Regions from separate parts of the Lysinibacillus sp. FSL R7-0073 genome, predicted to be linked through region 1. Evidence: a T-box and tRNA genes for the amino acid it is inferred to sense, from the RefSeq annotation. Region 1 holds a T-box; the other regions hold tRNA genes.
The links. The T-box of region 1 lies ahead of alaS (alanine--tRNA ligase). A T-box ahead of a tRNA ligase gene usually reads a tRNA of that ligase, here a tRNA-Ala.
Positions count from the first base shown of each region.

Region 1 (7,077 bases):
TTCAACACGCCTTCATTCGTAGAAGGCGTGTTTTTGTTATGAAAGGAAGGTGATGAGAAATGGATAGTAGTCCTGAACCGAATCAGCATGAGGTAGGTAGTCAGAATTTATGGAGACAGCCGTCGTTTCTTATCGCCGGCACGGACAGAAGGTTTTAAAATTAACCTTTTGTTACTTTTTATAATAAAACACGAGGTGAAGTATCATGATTAAAATTCACTATTTCAATCACAATAGCAAAACAGTTCAACACGATTTCAATATGAATGATTTACGACTTCCCATTCATAGCGAGGATTTATTATGGGTGGATTTATATGCGTATAGTCAAAATGAATTAAATAATATAGCAGATTTATTTGGCTTTCATCCACTAGCAGTGGAAGATTGCTTACATGAAGGCTCACGCCCCAAAATGGATAGTTATGGGGATTATAAATTTTTCGTTTTCCATGCACCTATCTACAATGAAAAAAGTAACAATGAAATTACAACGGTCGAGTTGAATATTTTTATGGGACCAAATTATATTGTTACGGTCCATAAACAAAAATTACAGTGGCTAGGCCATATAGAAAAAGTTTGTTTAAATAGTGCGAGATATTTGGAAAAGGGCACTGATTTTTTATTGCACACGATCATCGATGGAATTACAGACGAGTATTTCCCTGTGTTAGAGCGAATTCGAGCACGGATTGATGAGCTTGAAGAAGAAGTTTATGATTATCAACCGAAAGTAGTAACAGAAGAATTCCTTTCATTAAAACGAACAATTATTTTAATTCGTCAGGCCATTATGCCGCAACGAAGAATCTTTTCTACAATTAATGGACAATGGAAATTTGATATACAAGAGGAAAATATCCCTTTTTATAAGGATTTAAATGATCATCTTGAACGCATTGTCGACTCCACTGAAACGTATCGAGACTTAGTCAACAGCACATTAGATACGTATTACTCGATTATTAGTGGCAAGTCTATTGAAAAGCTGAACTTATTAACCGTTATTTCTACAATTATGTTGCCTTTAACTGTCATTACTAGCTTCTTTGGCATGAATGTACCATTACCTTATCAAGATTCACCCATTACAACGATTGCACTTACTGCCTTTTTAGTGTTATTTACATGGGGAATGTGGGCATACTTCAGAAGAATGATTGCTTAGTTATAATTTGTCATACTAGTGCTAATTGACAGGTGAATAGATTTTTCTTATAATTTTCGTTAGAAAAAGTAAACACGACGATGGAAAAAGTACGTAATTGCACGTGTAGAAGAAAGGGATTTCTTGGCTGAAAAAATCCTCACAGTGCAAATGCTGAAAGCTACTCCGGAGTGCAGTTAATCTCTGCCGTTCACTGACGTTACAAGTGCTAAAGAGGTAAGTAAGAATTTTTACTTACAACTAGGGTGGTACCGCGAGACTGAAGATAAGTCCTCGTCCCTTTTTGGGGATGAGGGCTTTTTTATTTTCATTTAGTAAAAAAAACCAATTATAGTGGTTGGTACCAAAGCTTGCTGGCAGGGAATAGTTGGGTCGTCAAGATCTAATTCTTATCGTGATTTTACATTATAAAATAGGAGGAATTTATCCAATGAAAGCAGTTAACATTCGACAAATGTATTTGGAATTTTTTAAAGAAAAGGGGCATCACCATGAACCGTCTGCGCCTCTAGTGCCAATCAATGATCCATCCTTACTTTGGATTAACTCAGGTGTTGCTACACTTAAGCCGTATTTTGATGGTCGTGTTATTCCTGACAACCCTCGAATTACAAATGCACAGAAATCAATTCGTACCAACGATATTGAGAACGTAGGAAAAACAGCGCGTCACCATACTTTCTTTGAAATGTTAGGGAACTTTTCTATAGGGGATTACTTTAAAAAAGAAGCTATTCATTATGCTTGGGAATTTTTAACGGATAAAAAGTGGATGGGCTTTGATCCCGAATTACTATCTATCACAATCCATCCTGAAGATCAGGAAGCATATGATGTTTGGCATCAAGAAATTGGTATTCCGGAAGAACGTTTAATTCGTTTGGAAGGGAACTTTTGGGATATTGGTGAAGGTCCTTCTGGTCCAAACTCAGAGATTTTCTATGACCGCGGCGTAGAATATGGCTCAGACGAAAATGACCCTGAAATGTACCCAGGTGGAGAAAATGAACGTTATCTAGAAATTTGGAACCTAGTGTTCTCTCAATTCAACCATAATCCTGATGGTTCGTATACACCACTACCAAAGCAAAATATTGATACTGGTATGGGACTAGAACGTATTGTCTCCGTGGTTCAAAATGTACCAACGAATTTTGATACGGATTTATTCATGCCTATCATTGAAAAAATTGAGGAATTTGCCAACCGTAAATACAAACGCCCAAGTGAAGTAGATTTAAATGAAATTTTTGGCTCTGAAGAAGATATTAATACGCCATTTAAAGTTATTGCAGACCACATTCGTACTGTAGCGTTTGCTATAGGTGACGGTGCCCTTCCTTCAAACGAAGGCCGTGGCTATGTATTACGCCGCTTACTACGTCGTGCCGTACGTTATGCAAAACAAATTGGAATTGAGAAACCATTTATGTTTGAATTGGTCCCAACAGTGGGCAAAATCATGGAAGACTTCTATCCAGAGGTAACGGAAAAATGTGAATTTATTCAACGCGTTATTAAGAATGAAGAAATTCGTTTCCATGAAACATTAGATGGTGGTCTTGCAATCTTTAATGAAGTTGTAGAATCACAAAAAGCGGCTGGTCATGATTTTATCCCAGGAGCAGATGCTTTCCGTTTATATGATACTTACGGTTTCCCAATCGAGTTAACGGAAGAATATGCAGAAGAAGTAGGAATGAAAGTCGATCATGAAGGCTTCGAAACGGCGATGGAGGAACAACGTGAACGTGCGCGTGCGGCTCGTCAAGATGTTGACTCTATGCAAGTACAAAATGAAGTATTAGCAAACTTAACGGTTGCCAGCGAATTTGTTGGCTTTGACACATTAGTAGCTAATACTGAAATTGCTGCAATGATTGTGAATGGTCAAGTAGAAAAAGTAGCATCTGAAGGCCAAGAAGCTTTAGTTATTTTAGCTCAAACACCATTCTATGCTGAAATGGGTGGTCAAATTGCCGATAGCGGTATCATTTCTAATGATAGCTTCACCGCTGTAGTAAAGGATGTTCAAAAGGCACCAAATGGTCAGCCGCTCCACACAGTAGTTGTTGAATCAGGTGAAATGCATGTCGAAGATGCTGTCCAAGCAATTGTTAATCGTGATGATCGCAATTTAATTATTAAAAACCATACAGCGACACATATTATGCAACGTGCGTTAAAAGATGTATTAGGTGATCATGTCAACCAAGCTGGATCATATGTAGGCCCTGATCGTTTACGCTTTGACTTTTCTCACTTTGGTCAAGTGACTAAAGAGGAATTACAGCAAATTGAACGTATTGTAAATGAAAAAGTGTGGGATGATATAGAGGTCGTTATTGAAGAAATGGCCATCGATAAAGCGAAAGCAATGGGTGCAATGGCTTTATTCGGCGAAAAATATGGCGATGTTGTACGTGTCGTTTCAATCGGAGACTATTCCATCGAGCTATGCGGTGGTATCCATGTAAAACGTTCTTCTGAAATTGGTTTCTTTAAAATTGTTTCAGAAGGTGGAATTGGTGCGGGTACTCGTCGTATTGAAGCTGTTACAGGTAAAGTGGCTTATGAAGTAGTCAAAGAAGAAGAAGCACTTTTAAATGATGCGGCAGCATTGTTAAAAGCAAATCCTAAAGATATCGTCACAAAAGTACAAGCCTTACAAGGTGACTACAAAGAATTACAACGTGACAATGAAGCATTATCTCAAAAAATTGCCAATGCTCAGGCTGGGGCAATTGTTGATGCAGCACAAACAATTGGAGATGTTACAGTTCTTTCTACAAAGGTAGAAGCAAAAGACAATAACCAACTGCGTCAGATGATGGATGATTTGAAGGCGAAAATGCCAAAGGCTGTTATCGTTCTTGGAGCAGTGGATGGCGATAAGGTTATGCTGTGTGCTGGAGTATCAAAAGAATTAGTTGGTGGCAATTACCATGCTGGAAATATCGTGAAAATGGTTGCAGAAGCTTGTGGTGGTAAAGGTGGCGGTCGTCCTGATATGGCGATGGCAGGAGCAAAAGAAGCTTCAAAACTTGATGAAGCACTACTTTCTGTGTATGATTATGTTAAATCCATTTAATTAATTCACCAAAACATGTTATAATAAAGAGAAATTGGAGATGAGCTTGTTCGCACATCTCCTTATTTCTGAAAGCGAGGTGCTGGTCATGAGTTCATTTGATCAAACGATGAAATTTAATTTTCCAGAAGAATCAATGGAACAGGAAGTCAAGCAGGTAATGTTGAAAGTTCATTCTTCATTAGAGGAAAAGGGATATAACCCTATCAATCAGATTGTTGGTTACTTACTTTCTGGTGATCCGGCGTATATTCCTCGCCATCAGGATGCTCGTAATTTAATTCGCAAGCTTGAGCGTGACGAAATTCTAGAAGAGCTTGTTAAATTTTATATCAAAAAGAATAACGAGGACTAGAAATGAGAATTATGGGATTAGACGTTGGGTCGAAAACCGTTGGCGTTGCTGTGAGTGACGCACTTGGTTGGACTGCCCAAGGTATTGAAACCGTAAAAATTGATGAGGCTAATGGCGAGTTCGGTATCGATCGTATCGCTGAGCTAGTAAAGGAATACGCAATAACAGAATTTGTTGTAGGCTTCCCGAAAAACATGAATAATACGGTTGGACCGCGTGGAGAGGCTTCTGAAAACTATAAAAAGTTATTGGAAGAAACGTTCTCACTACCAGTTAAATTATGGGATGAACGTTTAACAACGATGGCAGCGGAACGTATGCTAATCGAAGCAGATGTGAGTCGCAAAAAGCGCAAGCAAGTCATTGATAAAATGGCAGCTGTGATGATTTTACAAGGCTATTTAGATAGCAAAAATTAATTGATGAGGTGACTATACATGGCAAACGAGCATAACCATGAAGAAGAATTACACGTTCAACACATTACAGTGATTGATGAAAACGGAAATGAACAGCTTTGTGAAGTGATTCACGTACATGAATCTCCAGAGTTTGGAAAATCATACGTATTTTACTCAATGGTAGGCGCAGAAGAAGATGAAGATGGATCAGTTGAAATTTTTGTTTCTTCATTCGTACCGTCTGATAACGGTGAAGATGGTGAACTAACACCTATCGAAACTGAAGCAGAATGGGATATGGTAGAAGACGTATTAAACGCTTTAGAAGATGAAGACGAAGACTAATCTTCTTTCTTAAAGCTTGGAACAAGGATCGCAGCTTGCAGTCCTTGTTCCTTTTTTATTGAAAGTATATTTAGTTTGTTAGTAAATATCCGAATAATGGTGAGAATTTGCTCGAAGATATTTAGTACGTGTAGAAGTAACTACTTAGTAAATGACATTAAACTGTCAGAAGGAGATAATCGAATGAATGAAGAAACACAAGAATTTATGATAATCGATGAAAATGGGAAGGAACAACGTTGCCATGTGGTCTTTACATTTGATGCAGAGGATAAATCCTATGTGCTATTTTCTTTGTTGGATGCCAATGGTGAAGAAATTCCAGGAGATCTATCAGCGATGACTTTCGATTATGACGATAACAATGGCGAGATGACCAATCTACAGCCTGTCGAAACAGATGCTGAATGGGAAATGATTAATGAGGTGGTATTAACACTTCTAGATGAATTTGAAGAAGAGCCACAGCTTATTACCGTGACAAATGAAGATGGAGCGGATCAAGTTTGTGAGGTAATTCATACTTTTGCATCCGAGCAATTTGGTAAATCGTATGTATTATATGTGCCTGCGACAGATGAGCCAATGGATGAGCGTGAAATTTTCGCATCTCAATATCTGGCTGGAAATGACGGCTCTATCGAAGAGCTATTACCAATAGAAACAGATGAAGAATGGGTGTACGTTGAAGATATATTAAACGAACTATAAAAACTCTGAGTGGTTAGGAGCCACTCAGAGTTTTTTTGTTTTAGTAATAGAATTTTTCTATCAAGAGTTTAATCACATGAATTACTATAATCGAACATCTTAGAGGAGCAATTATTACAGTCTTTTATTATTGTAAAGGGACTGTATTAAAGCTATTTCACAAAGCTTTTAGCAAAACAATCTGCTGGCAAAAATAGCCTGCGGATTTTTTTATATATGTAAATTCTCCTGAATTGTCGATTTCTGTTTGTCGTGATAGTTGATTTCTAGTATGATATTGGATAGTGATAGGGGGGAAACCCGTGGATAACGGTACTAAAAAACAAGAAATGTTTTCAAAAATGCAAGAAAAAAAATCAGAGGTAAAAATCGTGAGAAAAATCGTTGCCATTGTGGCAATTGTTTTTGTCCTCGTTATAGGGATTGTCGGTTTATTTGGGTACAATTATGTAAAGGGTGCTTTAAAACCACTGGATCCTGACGCAACAAAAGCAATTGCAGTAGAAGTACCAATCGGTTCTAGCTTGAGTTCTATTTCTACATTATTAGAGAAAAAAGGTGTTATTAAAGATGCGCGTGTTTTTAAATACTATGCAAAATTTAAAAACGAATCTCAATTCCAAGCAGGAAATTACGATTTAACGCAAGCGATGACATTTGATGAACTCATTGAAAGCTTAAAAACAGGGAAGGTGTACCGAAAACCTGTCTTTACGATGACGATTCCAGAAGGCTTAACAATTGAGCAAATTGGGAAAGTTATTGAAAAGAAAACACCATATACACAAAAGGAATTTATGGATTTAGTAACGAGTGACACATTTGTTCAACAAATGATGGCCAACTATCCTGAGCTAGTAACGGATGCAGTGTTAGCTGACAATATTCGCTATGATTTAGAAGGCTATTTATATCCGGCTACTTACTCGTACTATGAGGAAAAGCCATCTCTAGAAGCGATTGTTGAAGAAATGATAGGGGCTATGAACAACGTGGTAAAAAA
Region 1 is NZ_JBBPAS010000001.1:3,269,685-3,276,761, reverse strand. It holds gene corA (magnesium/cobalt transporter CorA) at 206-1,171, shown strand; T-box leader at 1,240-1,455, shown strand; gene alaS (alanine--tRNA ligase) at 1,602-4,262, shown strand; gene MKY88_RS16335 (IreB family regulatory phosphoprotein) at 4,351-4,617, shown strand; gene ruvX (Holliday junction resolvase RuvX) at 4,620-5,036, shown strand; gene MKY88_RS16325 (DUF1292 domain-containing protein) at 5,055-5,363, shown strand; gene MKY88_RS16320 (DUF1292 domain-containing protein) at 5,547-6,074, shown strand; gene mltG (endolytic transglycosylase MltG) at 6,377-7,077, shown strand, end outside.

Region 2 (7,077 bases), 460 kb from region 1:
GCGACTTGGAAAGGTCCGCCAGAGCAGGTAAAAGCCCTGTAGTCGAAAGTTCGTTCTCTCCTGAGTGGATCCTGAGTACGGCGGAACACGTGAAATTCCGTCGGAATCCGGGAGGACCATCTCCCAAGGCTAAATACTACCTAGTGACCGATAGTGAACCAGTACCGTGAGGGAAAGGTGAAAAGCACCCCGGAAGGGGAGTGAAAGAGATCCTGAAACCGTGTGCCTACAAGTAGTTAGAGCCCGTTAATGGGTGATAGCGTGCCTTTTGTAGAATGAACCGGCGAGTTACGATTACGTGCGAGGTTAAGCTTTAGAAGGCGGAGCCGCAGCGAAAGCGAGTCTGAATAGGGCGAAATAGTACGTGGTCGTAGACCCGAAACCAGGTGATCTACCCATGTCCAGGGTGAAGGTAAGGTAACACTTACTGGAGGCCCGAACCCACGCACGTTGAAAAGTGCGGGGATGAGGTGTGGGTAGCGGAGAAATTCCAATCGAACTTGGAGATAGCTGGTTCTCTCCGAAATAGCTTTAGGGCTAGCCTCGTGATGAGAATACTGGAGGTAGAGCACTGTTTGGACTAGGGGGCCATCCCGGTTTACCGAATTCAGACAAACTCCGAATGCCAGATATTTATACACGGGAGTCAGACTGCGAGTGATAAGATCCGTAGTCAAAAGGGAAACAGCCCAGACCACCAGCTAAGGTCCCAAAGTAATCGTTAAGTGGAAAAGGATGTGGCGTTGCACAGACAACCAGGATGTTGGCTTAGAAGCAGCCATCATTTAAAGAGTGCGTAATAGCTCACTGGTCGAGTGACGCTGCGCCGAAAATGTATCGGGGCTAAACGATTCACCGAAGCTGTGGATTGACATCTACGATGTCAGTGGTAGGAGAGCGTTCTAAGTGCGTTGAAGTCAGACCGGAAGGACTGGTGGAGCGCTTAGAAGTGAGAATGCCGGTATGAGTAGCGAAAGACGGGTGAGAATCCCGTCCACCGTATGACTAAGGTTTCCTGAGGAAGGCTCGTCCGCTCAGGGTTAGTCGGGACCTAAGCCGAGGCCGATAGGCGTAGGCGATGGACAACAGGTTGATATTCCTGTACCACCTCCTCACCGTTTGAGAAATGGGGGGACGCAGTAGGATAGGGTAAGCGCGCTGTTGGTTATGCGCGTCCAAGCAGTAAGGCGTGTGTGTAGGCAAATCCGCACACTGTAACGTTGAGCTGTGATGGCGAGTCCGTATGGACGAAGTTCCTGATTTCACACTGCCAAGAAAAGCCTCTATCGAGGTGAGAGGTGCCCGTACCGCAAACCGACACAGGTAGTCGAGGAGAGAATCCTAAGGTGTGCGAGAGAACTCTCGTTAAGGAACTCGGCAAAATGACCCCGTAACTTCGGGAGAAGGGGTGCTCTTGAGCGTGCAAGCGCATGAGAGCCGCAGTGAATAGGCCCAGGCGACTGTTTAGCAAAAACACAGGTCTCTGCAAAACCGTAAGGTGACGTATAGGGGCTGACGCCTGCCCGGTGCTGGAAGGTTAAGAGGAGTGGTTAGCGCAAGCGAAGCTGCGAATTGAAGCCCCAGTAAACGGCGGCCGTAACTATAACGGTCCTAAGGTAGCGAAATTCCTTGTCGGGTAAGTTCCGACCCGCACGAAAGGCGTAACGATCTGGGCACTGTCTCAACGAGAGACTCGGTGAAATTATAGTACCTGTGAAGATGCAGGTTACCCGCGACAGGACGGAAAGACCCCGTGGAGCTTTACTGTAGCCTGATATTGAATTTTGGTACAACTTGTACAGGATAGGTAGGAGCCAGAGATCTCGGAGCGCCAGCTTCGAAGGAGGCGTCGGTGGGATACTACCCTGGTTGTATTGAAATTCTAACCCATGCCCCTTAGCGGGGCAGGAGACAGTGTCAGGCGGACAGTTTGACTGGGGCGGTCGCCTCCTAAAAGGTAACGGAGGCGCCCAAAGGTTCCCTCAGAATGGTTGGAAATCATTCGTAGAGTGTAAAGGCACAAGGGAGCTTGACTGCGAGACCTACAAGTCGAGCAGGGTCGAAAGACGGGCTTAGTGATCCGGTGGTTCCGCATGGAAGGGCCATCGCTCAACGGATAAAAGCTACCCCGGGGATAACAGGCTTATCTCCCCCAAGAGTCCACATCGACGGGGAGGTTTGGCACCTCGATGTCGGCTCATCGCATCCTGGGGCTGTAGTCGGTCCCAAGGGTTGGGCTGTTCGCCCATTAAAGCGGTACGCGAGCTGGGTTCAGAACGTCGTGAGACAGTTCGGTCCCTATCCGTCGTGGGCGTAGGAAATTTGAGAGGAGCTGTCCTTAGTACGAGAGGACCGGGATGGACACACCGCTGGTGTACCAGTTGTCTTGCCAAAGGCATCGCTGGGTAGCTATGTGTGGACGGGATAAGTGCTGAAAGCATCTAAGCATGAAGCCCCCCTCAAGATGAGATTTCCCATTACGCAAGTAAGTAAGATCCCTCAAAGACGATGAGGTAGATAGGTTCGAGGTGGAAGTGTGGTGACACATGGAGCTGACGAATACTAATCGATCGAGGACTTAACCAAAAAAAGTTTGAAGCATTCAATGAACCGTTTATCCAGTTTTGAAAGAATAATTTCTTTTATGAAGGGTTTCAAGATACGAGTAGTTCAAGGAAGCAATGGAGAGAGGGAAGGAGCGTACTCAAGTACGTGACTGACTGAACGACAGAAGCTGACGAAGAAATGCGAAGTATATTGAAAGCCGACTATAGTCTAGTGATGATGGCAAAGAGGTCACACCCGTTCCCATACCGAACACGGAAGTTAAGCTCTTTAGCGCCGATGGTAGTTGGGGGCTTCCCCCTGTGAGAGTAGGACGTCGCTAGGCATAATACCCAGGAGGATTAGCTCAGCTGGGAGAGCATCTGCCTTACAAGCAGAGGGTCGGCGGTTCGAGCCCGTCATCCTCCACCATTTGCCGGTTTAGCTCAGCAGGTAGAGCAACTGACTTGTAATCAGTAGGTCGTGGGTTCGATTCCTATAGCCGGCACCATTTCAGACGAGCCATTAGCTCAGTTGGTAGAGCATCTGACTTTTAATCAGAGGGTCGAAGGTTCGAGTCCTTCATGGCTCACCATTTATAAGTACCAACCATATTAAGCGGGTGTGGCGGAATTGGCAGACGCACTAGACTTAGGATCTAGCGCCGCAAGGCGTGGGGGTTCGACTCCCTTCACCCGCACCATTTTTCAATATGCCAGATAAAAAAACTTATGCACATGCGGAAGTAGTTCAGTGGTAGAACACCACCTTGCCAAGGTGGGGGTCGCGAGTTCGAACCTCGTCTTCCGCTCCAAATGTGCCGGGGTGGCGGAACTGGCAGACGCACAGGACTTAAAATCCTGCGGTAGGTGACTACCGTACCGGTTCGATTCCGGTCCTCGGCACCATTTTATGCGCCCGTAGCTCAATTGGATAGAGCGTCTGACTACGGATCAGAAGGTTATGGGTTCGACTCCTGTCGGGCGCGCCATAAAACGAACGGGAAGTAGCTCAGCTTGGTAGAGCACTTGGTTTGGGACCAAGGGGTCGCAGGTTCGAATCCTGTCTTCCCGACCATTTCCAAAAAATATTATGGGGCCTTAGCTCAGCTGGGAGAGCGCCTGCCTTGCACGCAGGAGGTCAGCGGTTCGATCCCGCTAGGCTCCACCATAGTAATTAACCAGTATAAAGATCCTGGCGGCGTAGCTCAGCTGGCTAGAGCGTACGGTTCATACCCGTAAGGTCGGGGGTTCGATCCCCTCTGCCGCCATCTTAAAGGACCTTTAGCTCAGTTGGTTAGAGCAGACGGCTCATAACCGTCCGGTCGCAGGTTCGAGTCCTGCAAGGTCCACCATTTATATATTGTTACGGAGGTATACCCAAGTCTGGCTGAAGGGATCGGTCTTGAAAACCGACAGGCGGGTAACACCGCGCGGGGGTTCGAATCCCTCTACCTCCTCCAGTTTATATTCATAAATGGTGCTTTAAAAACTCGAAAAGACAATAAGATTATCGCGGGGTGGAGCAGTGGTAGCTCGTCGGGCTCATAACCCGAAGGTCGTTGGTTCAAATCCGGCCCCCGCAACCAAATGGTCCCGTGGTGTAGCGGTTAACATGCCTGCCTGTCACGCAGGAGATCGCCGGTTCGATCCCGGTCGGGACCGCCATTTTTTATAGACATGAGAAGCAAAGAGTGAGCAAGCTTAGCATGGACGAAATGGGTCAGTAGCTCAGTTGGTAGAGCATTAGATTGAAGCTCTAAGTGTCGGCGGTTCGATTCCGTCCTGACCCACCATTTATGCGGGTGTAGTTTAATGGTAAAACCTCAGCCTTCCAAGCTGATGTCGTGGGTTCGATTCCCATCACCCGCTCCAAGGGCCTATAGCTCAGCTGGTTAGAGCGCACGCCTGATAAGCGTGAGGTCGATGGTTCGAGTCCATTTAGGCCCATCATTATTCCGAAGTAGCTCAGTTGGTAGTAGCACCTGACTGTTAATCAGGTTGTCGCAGGTTCGAGTCCTGCCTTCGGAGCCATTTTTTTTGTGGGGAAGTACTCAAGAGGCTGAAGAGGCGCCCCTGCTAAGGGTGTAGGTCGGGTAACCGGCGCGAGGGTTCAAATCCCTCCTTCTCCGCCATGGGCCCGTTGGTCAAGTGGTTAAGACACCGCCCTTTCACGGCGGTAACACGGGTTCGAATCCCGTACGGGTCATACAAAAAACAAAAAACAGTAGATGCATTTGCGTCTACTGTTTTTTTTATAGAAAACTAATGTAAGATAAACGATTTACTCTTGATTTATTGCATGTTCATCCATATAAACAACTTCCCAAATATGCCCATCTAAATCTTGAAAACCCCAGCCATACATAAATCCATGATCTTGTGGATCACTATAAGGTTTACCCCCGGAGGCAAGTGCCTTATTTACTAGCTGATCTACTTGCTCCCGATTTTCTGCAGATAGACATAAAATTGCTTCCGCAGAAACAGAAGTATCCGTTATTTCCTTGTTACTAAATCCTTTGAAACGATCTTCGACCATTAGTAAAGCAAAAATATTTTCACTAATAATCATTGAGGAAGTCGTTTCATCACTGAATTGTTGATTGAACTCAAAACCTAACTCCTGAAAAAACGACGTGGATTTCTTTACATTTTTGACTGGTAAATTAATGAAAATATTTTTCGATTGAAAAGACATTTCTTATCACCTCCAAATCGACATTATCATAAAAAATAAATGGGTGTCAATTTCAGAAGATAACCCGGATACTTAATTCTATGAGCAAATAAAAAGCAGAAATATTGTTTTTTACAACATCTCTGCTTTAAAATCATAATTCATCTTCTTGCTAACATTCTTTCCAGAGAACTAAGAGCTTCAGTGCTAGTATGACCATCAACTTGAATACGGTTATGTGGTTGACCTTGTTCAATACTTTCTAAGCACCATAGTAAATGGGGGAGATCAATGCGATTCATCGTTAGGCAAGGACAAAAGTTTTCATTTAAAGAGATGATCTGTTTATCTGGATGCTGCTTTATAATACGATTGACCAGATTCATTTCTGTCCCTATTGCCCATGCAGATCCACTAGGTGCTTGATTAATTGTATCAATAATGTACTTAGTTGAGCCAGCATCATCAGCCGCGTCTACAACCTCACGACTACATTCAGGGTGAACAATAATTCTCATGGCTGGGTATCCCTTACGAACAGCCTCTGTATGTAGAACTGTAAATCCTTCATGGACAGAGCAATGACCCTTCCACAGAATAACTTGGATGTTCTCAAGAGGCTGTTTAGTTTCAATTATATTCTTATGTGGATTCCAAACGGCCATATTTTCGAGTGGAACACCTAAGTCATAAGCAGTATTTCTGCCTAAATGTTGGTCGGGTAAAAAGAAGATACGCTGTTTTTGTGTAAATGCCCACTGAACAAGCTCTTTCGCATTAGAGGATGTTACACATGCACCACCATGTCTTCCTGTAAAGGCTTTAATAGCGGCTGTTGAATTAACATAGGTGAGTGGAATGATCGTATCACCAAAGAGCTGCTGTAAAATGGGCCATGCTTGTTCAGTTTGATAGATATCAGCCATGTCAGCCATCGAGCAACCTGCACGCATATCTGGTAAATACACATGCTGCTGTTTTGATGTTAGCATATCAGCAGTTTCAGCCATAAAATGCACACCACAAAATACGATGTGCTCCGCCTCTTTGTTTGCGGCGGATAATTGAGCTAGCTGTAAGGAATCTCCCGTTGCATCAGCAAATTGAATAACTTCATCTTTTTGATAGTGATGGCCCGGAATAAAAAGCTTGGATCCTAATTTTTTTTTGATTGATAAAATACGAGATTCCATTTCCGTTACGGATAATGCCCGATAATGCTCAGGAAGTAACGTCGTCTGCTGTAATAAACTAGTGATGGACAATGGAATAGCCTCCTTTCATTTGTACGAGAGCGCTAATGTCAAAGGCTTTGGCTGAGTGGGTTAGAGAACCAAGTGAAATCCACTGTATACCTGTTTGAGCATAAGCTCTTATATTTTCAAGAGTTATGCCTCCTGACGCTTCAGTCGTGATAGAAGAAGGAACAGCAGGCAGCCATGCACGTATTTCTTCAGGACTTCTATTATCAAACATTATAATATCTGCTCCAGCTAAAATGGCTTCATCTAGCTGTTTTTTTGTTTCTATTTCCACTTCAATTTTAACGGTATGACCAACTTTCTCTCTAGCAGCCTGAATGGCGTTTGTAATGCTACCAGCAAAAGCAATATGATTATCCTTTAGCATGATTGCATCATATAGACCATTGCGATGGTTAAAAGCACCACCGATTCGAACAGCATATTTATCAAGCATACGCAAGCCAGGAATCGTTTTACGGGTATCGCATATTTTTGTGTTCGTTCCTGCAATTTCCTGTACTGCTAGGTGAGCCGCCGTAGCTATCGCAGACATCCGTTGTATAAGATTTAAAATTACGCGTTCTCCCATTAATAATTTTTGTAAGGGGCC
Region 2 is NZ_JBBPAS010000001.1:3,730,491-3,737,567, reverse strand. It holds rRNA gene MKY88_RS18830 (23S ribosomal RNA) at 1-2,586, shown strand, start outside; rRNA gene rrf (5S ribosomal RNA) at 2,775-2,890, shown strand; tRNA gene MKY88_RS18820 (tRNA-Val) at 2,901-2,976, shown strand; tRNA gene MKY88_RS18815 (tRNA-Thr) at 2,980-3,055, shown strand; tRNA gene MKY88_RS18810 (tRNA-Lys) at 3,064-3,139, shown strand; tRNA gene MKY88_RS18805 (tRNA-Leu) at 3,163-3,247, shown strand; tRNA gene MKY88_RS18800 (tRNA-Gly) at 3,284-3,358, shown strand; tRNA gene MKY88_RS18795 (tRNA-Leu) at 3,364-3,452, shown strand; tRNA gene MKY88_RS18790 (tRNA-Arg) at 3,459-3,535, shown strand; tRNA gene MKY88_RS18785 (tRNA-Pro) at 3,545-3,621, shown strand; tRNA gene MKY88_RS18780 (tRNA-Ala) at 3,639-3,714, shown strand; tRNA gene MKY88_RS18775 (tRNA-Met) at 3,741-3,814, shown strand; tRNA gene MKY88_RS18770 (tRNA-Ile) at 3,822-3,898, shown strand; tRNA gene MKY88_RS18765 (tRNA-Ser) at 3,914-4,006, shown strand; tRNA gene MKY88_RS18760 (tRNA-Met) at 4,058-4,132, shown strand; tRNA gene MKY88_RS18755 (tRNA-Asp) at 4,136-4,211, shown strand; tRNA gene MKY88_RS18750 (tRNA-Phe) at 4,264-4,339, shown strand; tRNA gene MKY88_RS18745 (tRNA-Gly) at 4,345-4,418, shown strand; tRNA gene MKY88_RS18740 (tRNA-Ile) at 4,420-4,493, shown strand; tRNA gene MKY88_RS18735 (tRNA-Asn) at 4,501-4,577, shown strand; tRNA gene MKY88_RS18730 (tRNA-Ser) at 4,588-4,678, shown strand; tRNA gene MKY88_RS18725 (tRNA-Glu) at 4,681-4,752, shown strand; gene MKY88_RS18720 (VOC family protein) at 4,828-5,244, opposite strand; gene nadA (quinolinate synthase NadA) at 5,385-6,488, opposite strand; gene nadC (carboxylating nicotinate-nucleotide diphosphorylase) at 6,475-7,077, opposite strand, start outside.
Region 2: it has a tRNA-Ala gene. The T-box ahead of alaS (alanine--tRNA ligase) is inferred to sense a tRNA for this amino acid. The anticodon was not compared.

Region 3 (7,077 bases), 3.0 Mb from region 1:
CGTGTTGAATCATGATAATCCTCAGTTATTGCATGAGCCACAGCCAAATAAAGCTCTATTTCTGCTAAGGTGACTTCCTCCACATTTTTACTTGAAAGCTTTTGTAAAAGAATAAGCAAAACCCATGGCGTCACCTGCCAGAGTGTTCCTTGATGTTCAATTAGTTCAGTCAGCTCATGATATTGTTCCTGTTCAATTAGACGAGGAATGTCTGTTCCTCTGCCATAAGGTGTCGTCAATTGTTGCCAAGGGATATTCGAAATATTTTGGTTCAACATCTTGAATTGCCCCTTTCCCCAAAAGGTACTTAGGAGCTGTTAGTTTATGAACAACTCCTTTAAAGTTAATAACATGGTTTTTGATAAAAATAATTGGGCGTATGATAAGTATTTATATAAGGCTTATGGAATATATGAGTGGTCGCAGGGGAAAGTGGTGGGATTAACCATGTCCAGTTACCTGTAACTTCTCGCCCTGCCAATCTCTCAGCTTCCTCAAATAATTTAAACTGCTGAGCAGCAGTATGATGATCTACAATGCTCACTCCATCCTCTTTAAAAGAATGTAGGACAGCAATATTGAGCTCCACTAATGCACGGTCACGCCATAGAGAAGCTTGTTTGGTTGTATCCAGATTAAATATTCCCGCAATAGCTGGCAGCGTATTATACCGGTCATGATCGGCTAAATTGCGTGCCCCAATTTCAGTCCCCATATACCAGCCATTAAATGGAGCTGCTTGAAAATCAATGCCAGCCATTTGAAAACGCATACTCGAAATAATAGGAACAGCATACCATTTCAACTCTAATTTCTCCACAGCTTCCAATTCCGGATGACGTATTGGAACCTCTAAAATATACTTGGCAGGAATCGTAAATAGCTGGGGAGCACGTCCGTCTACCTGTATGACGAGTGGTAACACATCAAACGGCGTACGCTCGCCTTTCCAGCCCATCGATTCGCATATTTTTGTAAAAGTGATGGAATGTGCATCACCAATAATGCCCTCTTCTGTTTCGTAGCCTGCGTAACGAATTAGCTGATGATTCCAAATTCGTACTCTGTCAGTTGCAAACACTGTTATAGTTGGACGAATTTTCCCATGATTAGTGGCATACTCAATATGCTCTAGTAACTTTTGAAAAATGCCCTGTTCATCTAAAACTTCTCGTGCATCTACTACATGCAATGATTGCCAAAACAACCGTCCAATACATTTATTGCTATTTCGCCATGCAACTCGTGCACCAAAAACTAGCTCTTCTGTTGTAGGCTTATATTCCCCTGCTCTTTTAATCTGCTGTAATCTATTTTCTAACCAAAGTTTGGATTCATTTTGTTCAAGCTGGTATTGATTTAAAAAACTTTGTATCTCCTGTATATTCATATCGATTCCTCCACTTATCCTCATATTAGGGGAACAAGGCAATAAGCACCATGAAAATAGTTAATGAAAAAACATACATATTGCATATATGAAATAGTTTGTTCAAATTTAGTAGGAAGCATCGCTCCAGATAGTTTGAATTGAATTGAATTGTAGTACTCCTTTAAACGAGCCTATAAAAAAGAAAGGGATTATTAGCATTTGGGAGAAGGAAATGAATTTAGACCTAACATTCAAAAGCTACAAAACCTTATCAAAGGATTTTTAGCTTTTAAACATGTTTATGAAAAGACATAGAAAAAAGCATGTAGCACACAACTGTGCTACATGCTTGATGACCCGTACGGGATTCGAACCCGTGTTACCGCCGTGAAAGGGCGGTGTCTTAACCACTTGACCAACGGGCCGTGGCTCCGAAGGCAGGACTCGAACCTGCGACAACCTGATTAACAGTCAGGTGCTACTACCAACTGAGCTACTTCGGAATAATGATGGGCCTAAATGGACTCGAACCATCGACCTCACGCTTATCAGGCGTGCGCTCTAACCAGCTGAGCTATAGGCCCATTTTGGAGCGGGTGATGAGAATCGAACTCACGACATCAGCTTGGAAGGCTGAGGTTTTACCATTAAACTACACCCGCAAATAATGGTGGGTCAGGACGGAATCGAACCGCCGACACTTAGAGCTTCAATCTAATGCTCTACCAACTGAGCTACTGACCCGAAATGGAGGAGGTAGAGGGATTCGAACCCCCGCGCGGTGTTACCCGCCTGTCGGTTTTCAAGACCGATCCCTTCAGCCAGACTTGGGTATACCTCCAAAAATATAAAAATGGTGGAGCCTAGCGGGATCGAACCGCTGACCTCCTGCGTGCAAGGCAGGCGCTCTCCCAGCTGAGCTAAGGCCCCATTTATAGATGGTCGGAATGACAGGATTCGAACCTACGACCCCTTGGTCCCAAACCAAGTGCTCTACCAAGCTGAGCTACATTCCGAAAACATAAATAAATTGGCGCGCCCGACAGGAGTCGAACCCATAACCTTCTGATCCGTAGTCAGACGCTCTATCCAATTGAGCTACGGGCGCTAAATTAATTAAAAATGATGAGCCATGAAGGACTCGAACCTTCGACCCTCTGATTAAAAGTCAGATGCTCTACCAACTGAGCTAATGGCTCGTATAAGAAAAAATGGCTGGGGTACTAGGATTCGAACCTAGGCATGACGGAATCAAAATCCGTTGCCTTACCGCTTGGCTATACCCCAATTTTAAAATGGGGCGACTGATGGGAATCGAACCCACGAATGTCGGAACCACAATCCGATGCGTTAACCACTTCGCCACAACCGCCACTATATAATAACAGCCATATATGTACGAGTACCTTTATACCTGGCAGGGGCAGTAGGAATCGAACCCACACCAAAGGTTTTGGAGACCTCTATTCTACCGTTGAACTATGCCCCTAAAATGGTGGAGGGGGACGGATTCGAACCGCCGAACCCTAAGGAGCGGATTTACAGTCCGCCGCGTTTAGCCACTTCGCTACCCCTCCAAGGGAATGGTGCCGGCGATAGGAGTCGAACCCACGACCTACTGATTACAAGTCAGTTGCTCTACCAACTGAGCTACACCGGCAATAAAAAAATGGCGGTCCCGACCGGGATCGAACCGGCGATCTCCTGCGTGACAGGCAGGCATGTTAACCGCTACACCACGGGACCAAAATGGTGGAGGATGACGGGCTCGAACCGCCGACCCCCTGCTTGTAAGGCAGGTGCTCTCCCAACTGAGCTAATCCTCCATAAAAAATAAGCGAAGCGACGTCCTACTCTCACAGGGGGAAGCCCCCAACTACCATCGGCGCTAAAGAGCTTAACTTCCGTGTTCGGTATGGGAACGGGTGTGACCTCTTTGCCATCATCACTTCACTTATTCAATTGAAAGCTTGTTCTTTCAAAACTGGATAAACGGTTCATTGAATGCTTCAAACTTTTTTGGTTAAGTCCTCGATCGATTAGTATTCGTCAGCTCCATGTGTCACCACACTTCCACCTCGAACCTATCTACCTCATCGTCTTTGAGGGATCTTACTTACTTGCGTAATGGGAAATCTCATCTTGAGGGGGGCTTCATGCTTAGATGCTTTCAGCACTTATCCCGTCCACACATAGCTACCCAGCGATGCCTTTGGCAAGACAACTGGTACACCAGCGGTGTGTCCATCCCGGTCCTCTCGTACTAAGGACAGCTCCTCTCAAATTTCCTACGCCCACGACGGATAGGGACCGAACTGTCTCACGACGTTCTGAACCCAGCTCGCGTACCGCTTTAATGGGCGAACAGCCCAACCCTTGGGACCGACTACAGCCCCAGGATGCGATGAGCCGACATCGAGGTGCCAAACCTCCCCGTCGATGTGGACTCTTGGGGGAGATAAGCCTGTTATCCCCGGGGTAGCTTTTATCCGTTGAGCGATGGCCCTTCCATGCGGAACCACCGGATCACTAAGCCCGTCTTTCGACCCTGCTCGACTTGTAGGTCTCGCAGTCAAGCTCCCTTGTGCCTTTACACTCTACGAATGATTTCCAACCATTCTGAGGGAACCTTTGGGCGCCTCCGTTACCTTTTAGGAGGCGACCGCCCCAGTCAAACTGTCCGCCTGACACTGTCTCCTGCCCCGCTAAGGGGCATGGGTTAGAATTTCAATACAACCAGGGTAGTATCCCACCGACGCCTCCTTCGAAGCTGGCGCTCCGAGATCTCTGGCTCCTACCTATCCTGTACAAGTTGTACCAAAATTCAATATCAGGCTACAGTAAAGCTCCACGGGGTCTTTCCGTCCTGTCGCGGGTAACCTGCATCTTCACAGGTACTATAATTTCACCGAGTCTCTCGTTGAGACAGTGCCCAGATCGTTACGCCTTTCGTGCGGGTCGGAACTTACCCGACAAGGAATTTCGCTACCTTAGGACCGTTATAGTTACGGCCGCCGTTTACTGGGGCTTCAATTCGCAGCTTCGCTTGCGCTAACCACTCCTCTTAACCTTCCAGCACCGGGCAGGCGTCAGCCCCTATACGTCACCTTACGGTTTTGCAGAGACCTGTGTTTTTGCTAAACAGTCGCCTGGGCCTATTCACTGCGGCTCTCATGCGCTTGCACGCTCAAGAGCACCCCTTCTCCCGAAGTTACGGGGTCATTTTGCCGAGTTCCTTAACGAGAGTTCTCTCGCACACCTTAGGATTCTCTCCTCGACTACCTGTGTCGGTTTGCGGTACGGGCACCTCTCACCTCGATAGAGGCTTTTCTTGGCAGTGTGAAATCAGGAACTTCGTCCATACGGACTCGCCATCACAGCTCAACGTTACAGTGTGCGGATTTGCCTACACACACGCCTTACTGCTTGGACGCGCATAACCAACAGCGCGCTTACCCTATCCTACTGCGTCCCCCCATTTCTCAAACGGTGAGGAGGTGGTACAGGAATATCAACCTGTTGTCCATCGCCTACGCCTATCGGCCTCGGCTTAGGTCCCGACTAACCCTGAGCGGACGAGCCTTCCTCAGGAAACCTTAGTCATACGGTGGACGGGATTCTCACCCGTCTTTCGCTACTCATACCGGCATTCTCACTTCTAAGCGCTCCACCAGTCCTTCCGGTCTGACTTCAACGCACTTAGAACGCTCTCCTACCACTGACATCGTAGATGTCAATCCACAGCTTCGGTGAATCGTTTAGCCCCGATACATTTTCGGCGCAGCGTCACTCGACCAGTGAGCTATTACGCACTCTTTAAATGATGGCTGCTTCTAAGCCAACATCCTGGTTGTCTGTGCAACGCCACATCCTTTTCCACTTAACGATTACTTTGGGACCTTAGCTGGTGGTCTGGGCTGTTTCCCTTTTGACTACGGATCTTATCACTCGCAGTCTGACTCCCGTGTATAAATATCTGGCATTCGGAGTTTGTCTGAATTCGGTAAACCGGGATGGCCCCCTAGTCCAAACAGTGCTCTACCTCCAGTATTCTCATCACGAGGCTAGCCCTAAAGCTATTTCGGAGAGAACCAGCTATCTCCAAGTTCGATTGGAATTTCTCCGCTACCCACACCTCATCCCCGCACTTTTCAACGTGCGTGGGTTCGGGCCTCCAGTAAGTGTTACCTTACCTTCACCCTGGACATGGGTAGATCACCTGGTTTCGGGTCTACGACCACGTACTATTTCGCCCTATTCAGACTCGCTTTCGCTGCGGCTCCGCCTTCTAAAGCTTAACCTCGCACGTAATCGTAACTCGCCGGTTCATTCTACAAAAGGCACGCTATCACCCATTAACGGGCTCTAACTACTTGTAGGCACACGGTTTCAGGATCTCTTTCACTCCCCTTCCGGGGTGCTTTTCACCTTTCCCTCACGGTACTGGTTCACTATCGGTCACTAGGTAGTATTTAGCCTTGGGAGATGGTCCTCCCGGATTCCGACGGAATTTCACGTGTTCCGCCGTACTCAGGATCCACTCAGGAGAGAACGAACTTTCGACTACAGGGCTTTTACCTGCTCTGGCGGACCTTTCCAAGTCGCTTCATCTAACTCGCTCTTTTGTAACTCCGTATTGAGTGTCCTACAACCCCAAGAGGCAAGCCTCTTGGTTTGGGCTCTTCCCGTTTCGCTCGCCGCTACTCAGGGAATCGATTTTTCTTTCTCTTCCTCCAGGTACTTAGATGTTTCAGTTCCCTGGGTCTGCCTTCAAGACGCTATGTATTCACGTCAAGATACTACGCGATTAAACGTAGTGGGTTCCCCCATTCGGAAATCTCCGGATCAAAGCTCACTTACAGCTCCCCGAAGCATATCGGTGTTAGTGCCGTCCTTCTTCGGCTCCTAGTGCCAAGGCATTCGCCGTGCGCCCTTAATAACTTAACCAAGTTATTAAGCCTATAAAAAAACTTAAAAAAATAAATGTGTTTGTTACAATTTCAATGTCGTTTTATCCAGTTTTCAAAGAACAAGTTTTGAAGTATTTCATTCAGAAAGAATGAACCTTCAAAACTGAACGCAAAACGTAATCTTACAAACCCAAGGTTTGTATTCCGAAAATATCCTTAGAAAGGAGGTGATCCAGCCGCACCTTCCGATACGGCTACCTTGTTACGACTTCACCCCAATCATCTATCCCACCTTCGGCGGCTGGCTCCAAAAGGTTACCTCACCGACTTCGGGTGTTACAAACTCTCGTGGTGTGACGGGCGGTGTGTACAAGGCCCGGGAACGTATTCACCGCGGCATGCTGATCCGCGATTACTAGCGATTCCGGCTTCATGTAGGCGAGTTGCAGCCTACAATCCGAACTGAGAACGACTTTATCGGATTAGCTCCCTCTCGCGAGTTGGCAACCGTTTGTATCGTCCATTGTAGCACGTGTGTAGCCCAGGTCATAAGGGGCATGATGATTTGACGTCATCCCCACCTTCCTCCGGTTTGTCACCGGCAGTCACCTTAGAGTGCCCAACTAAATGATGGCAACTAAGATCAAGGGTTGCGCTCGTTGCGGGACTTAACCCAACATCTCACGACACGAGCTGACGACAACCATGCACCACCTGTCACCGTTGCCCCCGAAGGGGAAACCATATCTCTACAGTGGTCAACGGGATGTCAAGACCTGGTAAGGTTCTTCGCGT
Region 3 is NZ_JBBPAS010000001.1:251,141-258,217, reverse strand. It holds gene MKY88_RS01280 (hypothetical protein) at 1-278, opposite strand, end outside; gene MKY88_RS01275 (nitric oxide synthase oxygenase) at 344-1,390, opposite strand; tRNA gene MKY88_RS01270 (tRNA-Glu) at 1,726-1,797, opposite strand; tRNA gene MKY88_RS01265 (tRNA-Asn) at 1,799-1,875, opposite strand; tRNA gene MKY88_RS01260 (tRNA-Ile) at 1,883-1,956, opposite strand; tRNA gene MKY88_RS01255 (tRNA-Gly) at 1,961-2,034, opposite strand; tRNA gene MKY88_RS01250 (tRNA-Phe) at 2,041-2,116, opposite strand; tRNA gene MKY88_RS01245 (tRNA-Ser) at 2,121-2,213, opposite strand; tRNA gene MKY88_RS01240 (tRNA-Ala) at 2,227-2,302, opposite strand; tRNA gene MKY88_RS01235 (tRNA-Pro) at 2,312-2,388, opposite strand; tRNA gene MKY88_RS01230 (tRNA-Arg) at 2,404-2,480, opposite strand; tRNA gene MKY88_RS01225 (tRNA-Lys) at 2,499-2,571, opposite strand; tRNA gene MKY88_RS01220 (tRNA-Gln) at 2,585-2,659, opposite strand; tRNA gene MKY88_RS01215 (tRNA-His) at 2,669-2,744, opposite strand; tRNA gene MKY88_RS01210 (tRNA-Trp) at 2,788-2,861, opposite strand; tRNA gene MKY88_RS01205 (tRNA-Tyr) at 2,866-2,949, opposite strand; tRNA gene MKY88_RS01200 (tRNA-Thr) at 2,957-3,032, opposite strand; tRNA gene MKY88_RS01195 (tRNA-Asp) at 3,043-3,118, opposite strand; tRNA gene MKY88_RS01190 (tRNA-Val) at 3,123-3,198, opposite strand; rRNA gene rrf (5S ribosomal RNA) at 3,210-3,325, opposite strand; rRNA gene MKY88_RS01180 (23S ribosomal RNA) at 3,392-6,319, opposite strand; rRNA gene MKY88_RS01175 (16S ribosomal RNA) at 6,503-7,077, opposite strand, start outside.
Region 3: it has a tRNA-Ala gene. The T-box ahead of alaS (alanine--tRNA ligase) is inferred to sense a tRNA for this amino acid. The anticodon was not compared.

Region 4 (7,077 bases), 450 kb from region 1:
TCGATGGCTTATTCCGATGGCTGCCTTACTTGGAGGCATTTTATTATTGTTAGCGGATGTCGCAGCTCGATATATCATCATGCCACAAGAAGTACCAGTCGGAGTCATGACCGCAATGATTGGCGCGCCATTCTTTATTTACCTTGCGCGAAAAGGTGGAAAAAAATAATGAAAAACATAAGAACAGTCCGTTTATTTCACAAAAAAATATCTTTTTTATTAGATGTACAAGCTACGAAAAAATTACTGGTGATTAGCTTTCTAACACTAGCAGTTTTCTTTCTTAGCGCATCATTCGGTGATTCTTTTATTAATCCTTTTAAAGTTTTACAAACTCTCTTCGGCCAAGGCTCTGATTTTGATCAGTTGATCATTATTGATTTTCGAATGCCCCGAATTTTTATGGCTATGTTTACTGGCATGGCGCTAGCCGTAGCAGGTGCCGTTTTACAAGGAATCATTAAAAATCCACTGGCCTCTCCCGATATTATCGGAATATCTGCTGGTGGCGGTGCAGCAGTTGTTGGTTTCTTAGCCATTTTCAGTGACTCTAATCACTCTTTAACAGTCAGTATAGAATGGATGCCATTAGCAGGTTTTATTGGTGCTACTGTTGTTGGGTGTTTGGTTTACCTATTTGCATGGAAAGAGGGTGTTACGCCAAATCGTCTTGTTTTAATCGGTATTAGTGTATCCGCATTGATGCAAGCCATTACGACCATGCTAATGATTATTGGTCCAATCTACCAAGCGAGTGAAGCGAATAAGTGGATTACTGGGAGCGTCAAAAGCGCAGACTGGGATCAAGTTCAAATCGTTGTGCCCTTAATACTAGTACTCCTACTTGTCACCTTCTTTACTACACGACAGTTAAATGTACAAGAATTAGGTGATGATACAGCGGCAGGATTAGGACAATCCGTTCAAAAAACTCGTCTATATTTAATTCTTTTATGTTGCTGCTTAGTAGCAAGTGCCATTTCCTTTGCGGGGGCAATTGGATTTGTAGGGTTGATGGCCCCTCATATCGCACGTCGTATCGTTGGTTCATCGTTCGGAGTACTTGTGCCAACATCCGCAGCCATTGGAGCATTGCTCGTAATGATTGCTGATATTATCGGTCGTACTGCGTTTAGCCCTTTAGAAGTGCCAGCTGGTGTCTTTACTGCTGCCATCGGTGCTCCTTATTTTATCTATTTATTATTTAGAAATCCTAATAAATAAAGGAGTCCATACAACATGACTGAATCCTTATTAACTAAATCCCTAACATTAAGTTATGGTGATTCCAATATTATCGAAGATCTCAATTTATCTATCCCTTTGAATGAAATTACTGTCTTGATTGGAGCGAATGGCTGTGGTAAATCTACACTTCTACGCTCCATTGCTCGATTATTAAAACCAAAAAAGGGATCTGTTTTATTAGATGGCGAAGATATTTTTAAACTATCTACAAAGCAAGTAGCTAAAAACCTTTCTATTCTTCCTCAATCACCAGTAGCACCAGAAGGCTTAACGGTCCTACAGCTTGTTAAACAAGGGCGATTTCCTTATCAAAGTTGGCGCCAGCAATGGACGGTGAAAGATGAGGAAATTGTGCTAAATGCCTTAAAAGCTACAGGAACGGAGCAATTACAAGATAGACCAGTGGACGAGCTATCAGGTGGGCAACGTCAACGTGCATGGATTGCTATGACACTCGCTCAAGATACAGATATTATTCTGTTAGATGAGCCTACAACCTATCTAGATCTAACTCATCAAATAGAAGTGCTAGATTTATTATTTGAATTAAATCAACTGCAAAAGCGAACAATTATTATGGTCTTACATGATATAAATCTCGCTTGTCGTTATGCTGATCATATCATTACTGTGCGTGATCGTGGAGTTTATCGTCAAGGTAAGCCTGAAGAGATCATGACAACAGAATTAGTTAGCCATGTATTTGATCTTGAATGTCAAATGACATCAGATCCTATCTTTGGAACACCTTTATGTATTCCTTATGGTAAAGGACGAAATATTACGTAAGTCTTCAAAAAACAACGAGCCTTCGCAGATTCATTATCTGGCGAAGGCTTTCTTGTTACTTTTTCTTTTCAGCTCATAAAAAAAGTACAGTAGATGTAAATTCATCTACTGTACTTAGTATGACCCGTACGGGATTCGAACCCGTGTTACCGCCGTGAAAGGGCGGTGTCTTAACCACTTGACCAACGGGCCCATGGCGGAGAAGGAGGGATTTGAACCCTCGCGCCGGTTACCCGACCTACACCCTTAGCAGGGGCGCCTCTTCAGCCTCTTGAGTACTTCCCCACAAAAAAAATGGCTCCGAAGGCAGGACTCGAACCTGCGACAACCTGATTAACAGTCAGGTGCTACTACCAACTGAGCTACTTCGGAATAATGATGGGCCTAAATGGACTCGAACCATCGACCTCACGCTTATCAGGCGTGCGCTCTAACCAGCTGAGCTATAGGCCCTTGGAGCGGGTGATGGGAATCGAACCCACGACATCAGCTTGGAAGGCTGAGGTTTTACCATTAAACTACACCCGCATAAATGGTGGGTCAGGACGGAATCGAACCGCCGACACTTAGAGCTTCAATCTAATGCTCTACCAACTGAGCTACTGACCCATTTCGTCCATGCTAAGCTTGCTCACTCTTTGCTTCTCATGTCTATAAAAAATGGCGGTCCCGACCGGGATCGAACCGGCGATCTCCTGCGTGACAGGCAGGCATGTTAACCGCTACACCACGGGACCATTTGGTTGCGGGGGCCGGATTTGAACCAACGACCTTCGGGTTATGAGCCCGACGAGCTACCACTGCTCCACCCCGCGATAATCTTATTGTCTTTTCGAGTTTTTAAAGCACCATTTATGAATATAAACTGGAGGAGGTAGAGGGATTCGAACCCCCGCGCGGTGTTACCCGCCTGTCGGTTTTCAAGACCGATCCCTTCAGCCAGACTTGGGTATACCTCCGTAACAATATATAAATGGTGGACCTTGCAGGACTCGAACCTGCGACCGGACGGTTATGAGCCGTCTGCTCTAACCAACTGAGCTAAAGGTCCTTTAAGATGGCGGCAGAGGGGATCGAACCCCCGACCTTACGGGTATGAACCGTACGCTCTAGCCAGCTGAGCTACGCCGCCAGGATCTTTATACTGGTTAATTACTATGGTGGAGCCTAGCGGGATCGAACCGCTGACCTCCTGCGTGCAAGGCAGGCGCTCTCCCAGCTGAGCTAAGGCCCCATAATATTTTTTGGAAATGGTCGGGAAGACAGGATTCGAACCTGCGACCCCTTGGTCCCAAACCAAGTGCTCTACCAAGCTGAGCTACTTCCCGTTCGTTTTATGGCGCGCCCGACAGGAGTCGAACCCATAACCTTCTGATCCGTAGTCAGACGCTCTATCCAATTGAGCTACGGGCGCATAAAATGGTGCCGAGGACCGGAATCGAACCGGTACGGTAGTCACCTACCGCAGGATTTTAAGTCCTGTGCGTCTGCCAGTTCCGCCACCCCGGCACATTTGGAGCGGAAGACGAGGTTCGAACTCGCGACCCCCACCTTGGCAAGGTGGTGTTCTACCACTGAACTACTTCCGCATGTGCATAAGTTTTTTTATCTGGCATATTGAAAAATGGTGCGGGTGAAGGGAGTCGAACCCCCACGCCTTGCGGCGCTAGATCCTAAGTCTAGTGCGTCTGCCAATTCCGCCACACCCGCTTAATATGGTTGGTACTTATAAATGGTGAGCCATGAAGGACTCGAACCTTCGACCCTCTGATTAAAAGTCAGATGCTCTACCAACTGAGCTAATGGCTCGTCTGAAATGGTGCCGGCTATAGGAATCGAACCCACGACCTACTGATTACAAGTCAGTTGCTCTACCTGCTGAGCTAAACCGGCAAATGGTGGAGGATGACGGGCTCGAACCGCCGACCCTCTGCTTGTAAGGCAGATGCTCTCCCAGCTGAGCTAATCCTCCTGGGTATTATGCCTAGCGACGTCCTACTCTCACAGGGGGAAGCCCCCAACTACCATCGGCGCTAAAGAGCTTAACTTCCGTGTTCGGTATGGGAACGGGTGTGACCTCTTTGCCATCATCACTAGACTGCTTTATTATGTATCTTGTTTTGAAGTTATTTACCTGTCCTTCAAGACAAGAATTATTGTATAACGTTTTCTCATATTGTGCAATACTTTTTTATAAAAAAAAGAAATTATTACTTTTAAGAGATATTTTTGTTAAGTAAGAGAAAATATTGCCCTGCAAAATATTATATCAATAGTTGTTTCAAAAGAAAACAATTATTTTTTATCTATATATTTTCAGCTTATATCTTGCTTAAAACTTTCTACTAAATAGTAGCAAGTTCCATAGTCAATCTATCAATTTCTTTAAATGTTGTTGAATCTCCGAAAGATATTCTAAAGAATTGGCGTGCCGCTTCCTGTGAATAATTCATAGATAAAATGGCTTTTGTTCCGGATTCGCTATGAATATCACACGCACTTCCTGTTGATATACTGATCCCTGCCTCGTTTAATTTTAATAATACATATTGCCCCTCCACTTTACTCATCATGACACCACAAATATTCGGCAATTGCTGCTTACACTCTATTAGTTGACCTGTTTTAGGTAGACGACTTTTAAAATAACTTCTTAATTTCTCGTAATGCTGTCTTTCATAATTATTATTTTCAACCGCTACCGCAAAGGAAACAATTGAAGGTGTATCTAAAGTCCCCCCTCTTAATCCTCTTTCATGAGTTACGCCTGGTGTTAGTGCTGGAACACGGATTGCAGGGTTTATATAAATAGCACCACATCCTTTAGGTCCTCCTATTTTATGTGCGGAAATTGTCAGAGCGTCTCCCCCTTTTGGTATAGTTAATTTTCCAAAGGATTGTACACAATCTATATGACAGTAAACAACGGATTCTTTTGCTGCTTCGATTATTTTTTCCACAGGTTGAATAGAGCCAATTTCTGAATTTACATGTTGAATAGAGATTAATGCTGTATCTTTTCGAATGGCATTTAGTAGTTGTTCTGAGTCAATACAGCCATCTTTTTGCAACGGTAATTTTGTCACTTCAAAACCCATTTTCTCCAATGTATTCAAAGCTGCATGTACAGACGTATGCTCAGCTTGTGATGAAATAATATGTTTTCCTTTTTTAGAGGCTAATGCTAATGACAAAATGGCTATAATATTTCCTTCCGTTCCGCTTCCAGTAAAGATAACGCCATCACTATTGACGCCGAGTTCATTGGCTATAATCTCTCTTGACTGCTGGATAAAATAATGAGCTTGTCCCCCTAAATCGTGTAGACTTGCGCTATTTCCATAATAACGCTGCGCCACCTCTACATATGCTTCAAGCGCTTTCTTCGTCATTGGTGATGTTGCTGCGTAATCCATGTAGATCATCGTATTCTTCCTCTCTCGTTCAACAGGTCTTGTTTTCTTTTTTATTTTATGTAAAGATAGGTGTAAAGACAACTGTAAAGAAGGTATAACTATGGATGTAAAGACAGACGTCCTTATAATTGGCAGTGGTATTGCAGCACTTCAGGCAGCTCTACTACTCGAAAAACATTTTAAAATACAAATAGTTACAAAATCATCCGCCCTTACGAGTAGTTCCTATCGTGCACAGGGTGGTATTGCCGCCGTGACAAGTGAGGAGGATCATATTGATTGCCATGTTGCGGATACATTGAAGGCCGGAGAGTTTCATCATGAAAGTAGACATGTCCAAACGCTCATAGAGGAAGGCGCAAAAATAATGCGTAGCTACCTTAAAGCTGGTTTTCCTATTGATCGACATAGCAATGGAGCACCTGCTCTAGGTCTGGAGGGGGCACATAGCCATCATCGTATTCTTCATGCAGGTGGTGATCGTACTGGTCAAATTTTCATAGATTACTTGCTTCATAAACTTTCACCTAATACAAAGGTAAATTGCTATGAAATGGCCTATGAACTTTTACTAAATACTAATGGTGACTGTGTAGGTGTACTTACAAAAGGAAGCGAAGGCACTAAACGCTATTTTGCCCATCATGTTATTTTAGCGACAGGTGGTGCAGGATCACTTTATTCAAGTACATCTAATTATCCAACAAATACTGGTGATGGAATTGCTTTAGCCTTTCGAGCTGGAGCTGCAATCAGTGATATGGAATTTATGCAGTTTCATCCAAGTCTGCTTTGGTGTGAAAACGAGGCAAAAGGGTTGATTTCTGAAGCAGTACGAGGAGCTGGCGGTATCTTTGTCGATGCCCAACGTCGTCCAATTATGAAGGGCATTCATGCACAACTTGACTTAGCGCCAAGACATATTACAGCACTCACACTATTTAAGAAACGGGCTGCTGGTGAGGAAACATTCCTTGATATATCCTCCATCCAAAATTTTGATGTTAAATTTCCATCAATCACACAGCTTTGCCGTAACAACCATGTTGACTTACAAGATGGCCTGATTCCTGTTTCACCAGGTAGTCATTTTTTAATGGGCGGTATTATCGCTGATGATAAAGGAAGAACCACTATAGCCAACTTGTATGCTATCGGCGAAGTGGCTTGTACAGGGGTCCACGGAGCTAATCGTTTAGCTAGTAACTCCCTATTAGAAGGAATTACTTTTGGTCAAAAAACGGCACATTTCATTATTCAACAAGGCTGTAGCCAAAAAGATTTCTTACTTGCTAACGATAAAAATGTCGATTCAATGCCTTCATTATTTAGCAAACAACAATTACAGCAACATATGATGCAGTACTTAGGTATCGTTAGAAACGGTAACGACTTGCAATATTCCCTTCAGCAATTACCCTCTATACAAGCACTTCTCCATGCAAATTTAAAGGGTTTGCAACAGACTGAGCTGGAACTATATATGATGCATGTTGTCGCTACATTAATAACCCATGCGGCCTTTACAAGGACTGAAACACGTGGAGCCCACATTCGTAGCGATAAACCCGCAATGGAAGCACAATGGGCAAACCGATGGATTATTTTTTCGCAAGGACAAATG
Region 4 is NZ_JBBPAS010000001.1:3,723,137-3,730,213, forward strand. It holds gene MKY88_RS18580 (FecCD family ABC transporter permease) at 1-169, shown strand, start outside; gene MKY88_RS18585 (FecCD family ABC transporter permease) at 169-1,224, shown strand; gene MKY88_RS18590 (ABC transporter ATP-binding protein) at 1,240-2,037, shown strand; tRNA gene MKY88_RS18595 (tRNA-Glu) at 2,158-2,229, opposite strand; tRNA gene MKY88_RS18600 (tRNA-Ser) at 2,232-2,322, opposite strand; tRNA gene MKY88_RS18605 (tRNA-Asn) at 2,333-2,409, opposite strand; tRNA gene MKY88_RS18610 (tRNA-Ile) at 2,417-2,490, opposite strand; tRNA gene MKY88_RS18615 (tRNA-Gly) at 2,492-2,565, opposite strand; tRNA gene MKY88_RS18620 (tRNA-Phe) at 2,571-2,646, opposite strand; tRNA gene MKY88_RS18625 (tRNA-Asp) at 2,699-2,774, opposite strand; tRNA gene MKY88_RS18630 (tRNA-Met) at 2,778-2,852, opposite strand; tRNA gene MKY88_RS18635 (tRNA-Ser) at 2,904-2,996, opposite strand; tRNA gene MKY88_RS18640 (tRNA-Ile) at 3,012-3,088, opposite strand; tRNA gene MKY88_RS18645 (tRNA-Met) at 3,096-3,169, opposite strand; tRNA gene MKY88_RS18650 (tRNA-Ala) at 3,196-3,271, opposite strand; tRNA gene MKY88_RS18655 (tRNA-Pro) at 3,289-3,365, opposite strand; tRNA gene MKY88_RS18660 (tRNA-Arg) at 3,375-3,451, opposite strand; tRNA gene MKY88_RS18665 (tRNA-Leu) at 3,458-3,546, opposite strand; tRNA gene MKY88_RS18670 (tRNA-Gly) at 3,552-3,626, opposite strand; tRNA gene MKY88_RS18675 (tRNA-Leu) at 3,663-3,747, opposite strand; tRNA gene MKY88_RS18680 (tRNA-Lys) at 3,771-3,846, opposite strand; tRNA gene MKY88_RS18685 (tRNA-Thr) at 3,855-3,930, opposite strand; tRNA gene MKY88_RS18690 (tRNA-Val) at 3,934-4,009, opposite strand; rRNA gene rrf (5S ribosomal RNA) at 4,020-4,135, opposite strand; gene MKY88_RS18700 (cysteine desulfurase family protein) at 4,383-5,453, opposite strand; gene nadB (L-aspartate oxidase) at 5,554-7,077, shown strand, end outside.
Region 4: it has a tRNA-Ala gene. The T-box ahead of alaS (alanine--tRNA ligase) is inferred to sense a tRNA for this amino acid. The anticodon was not compared.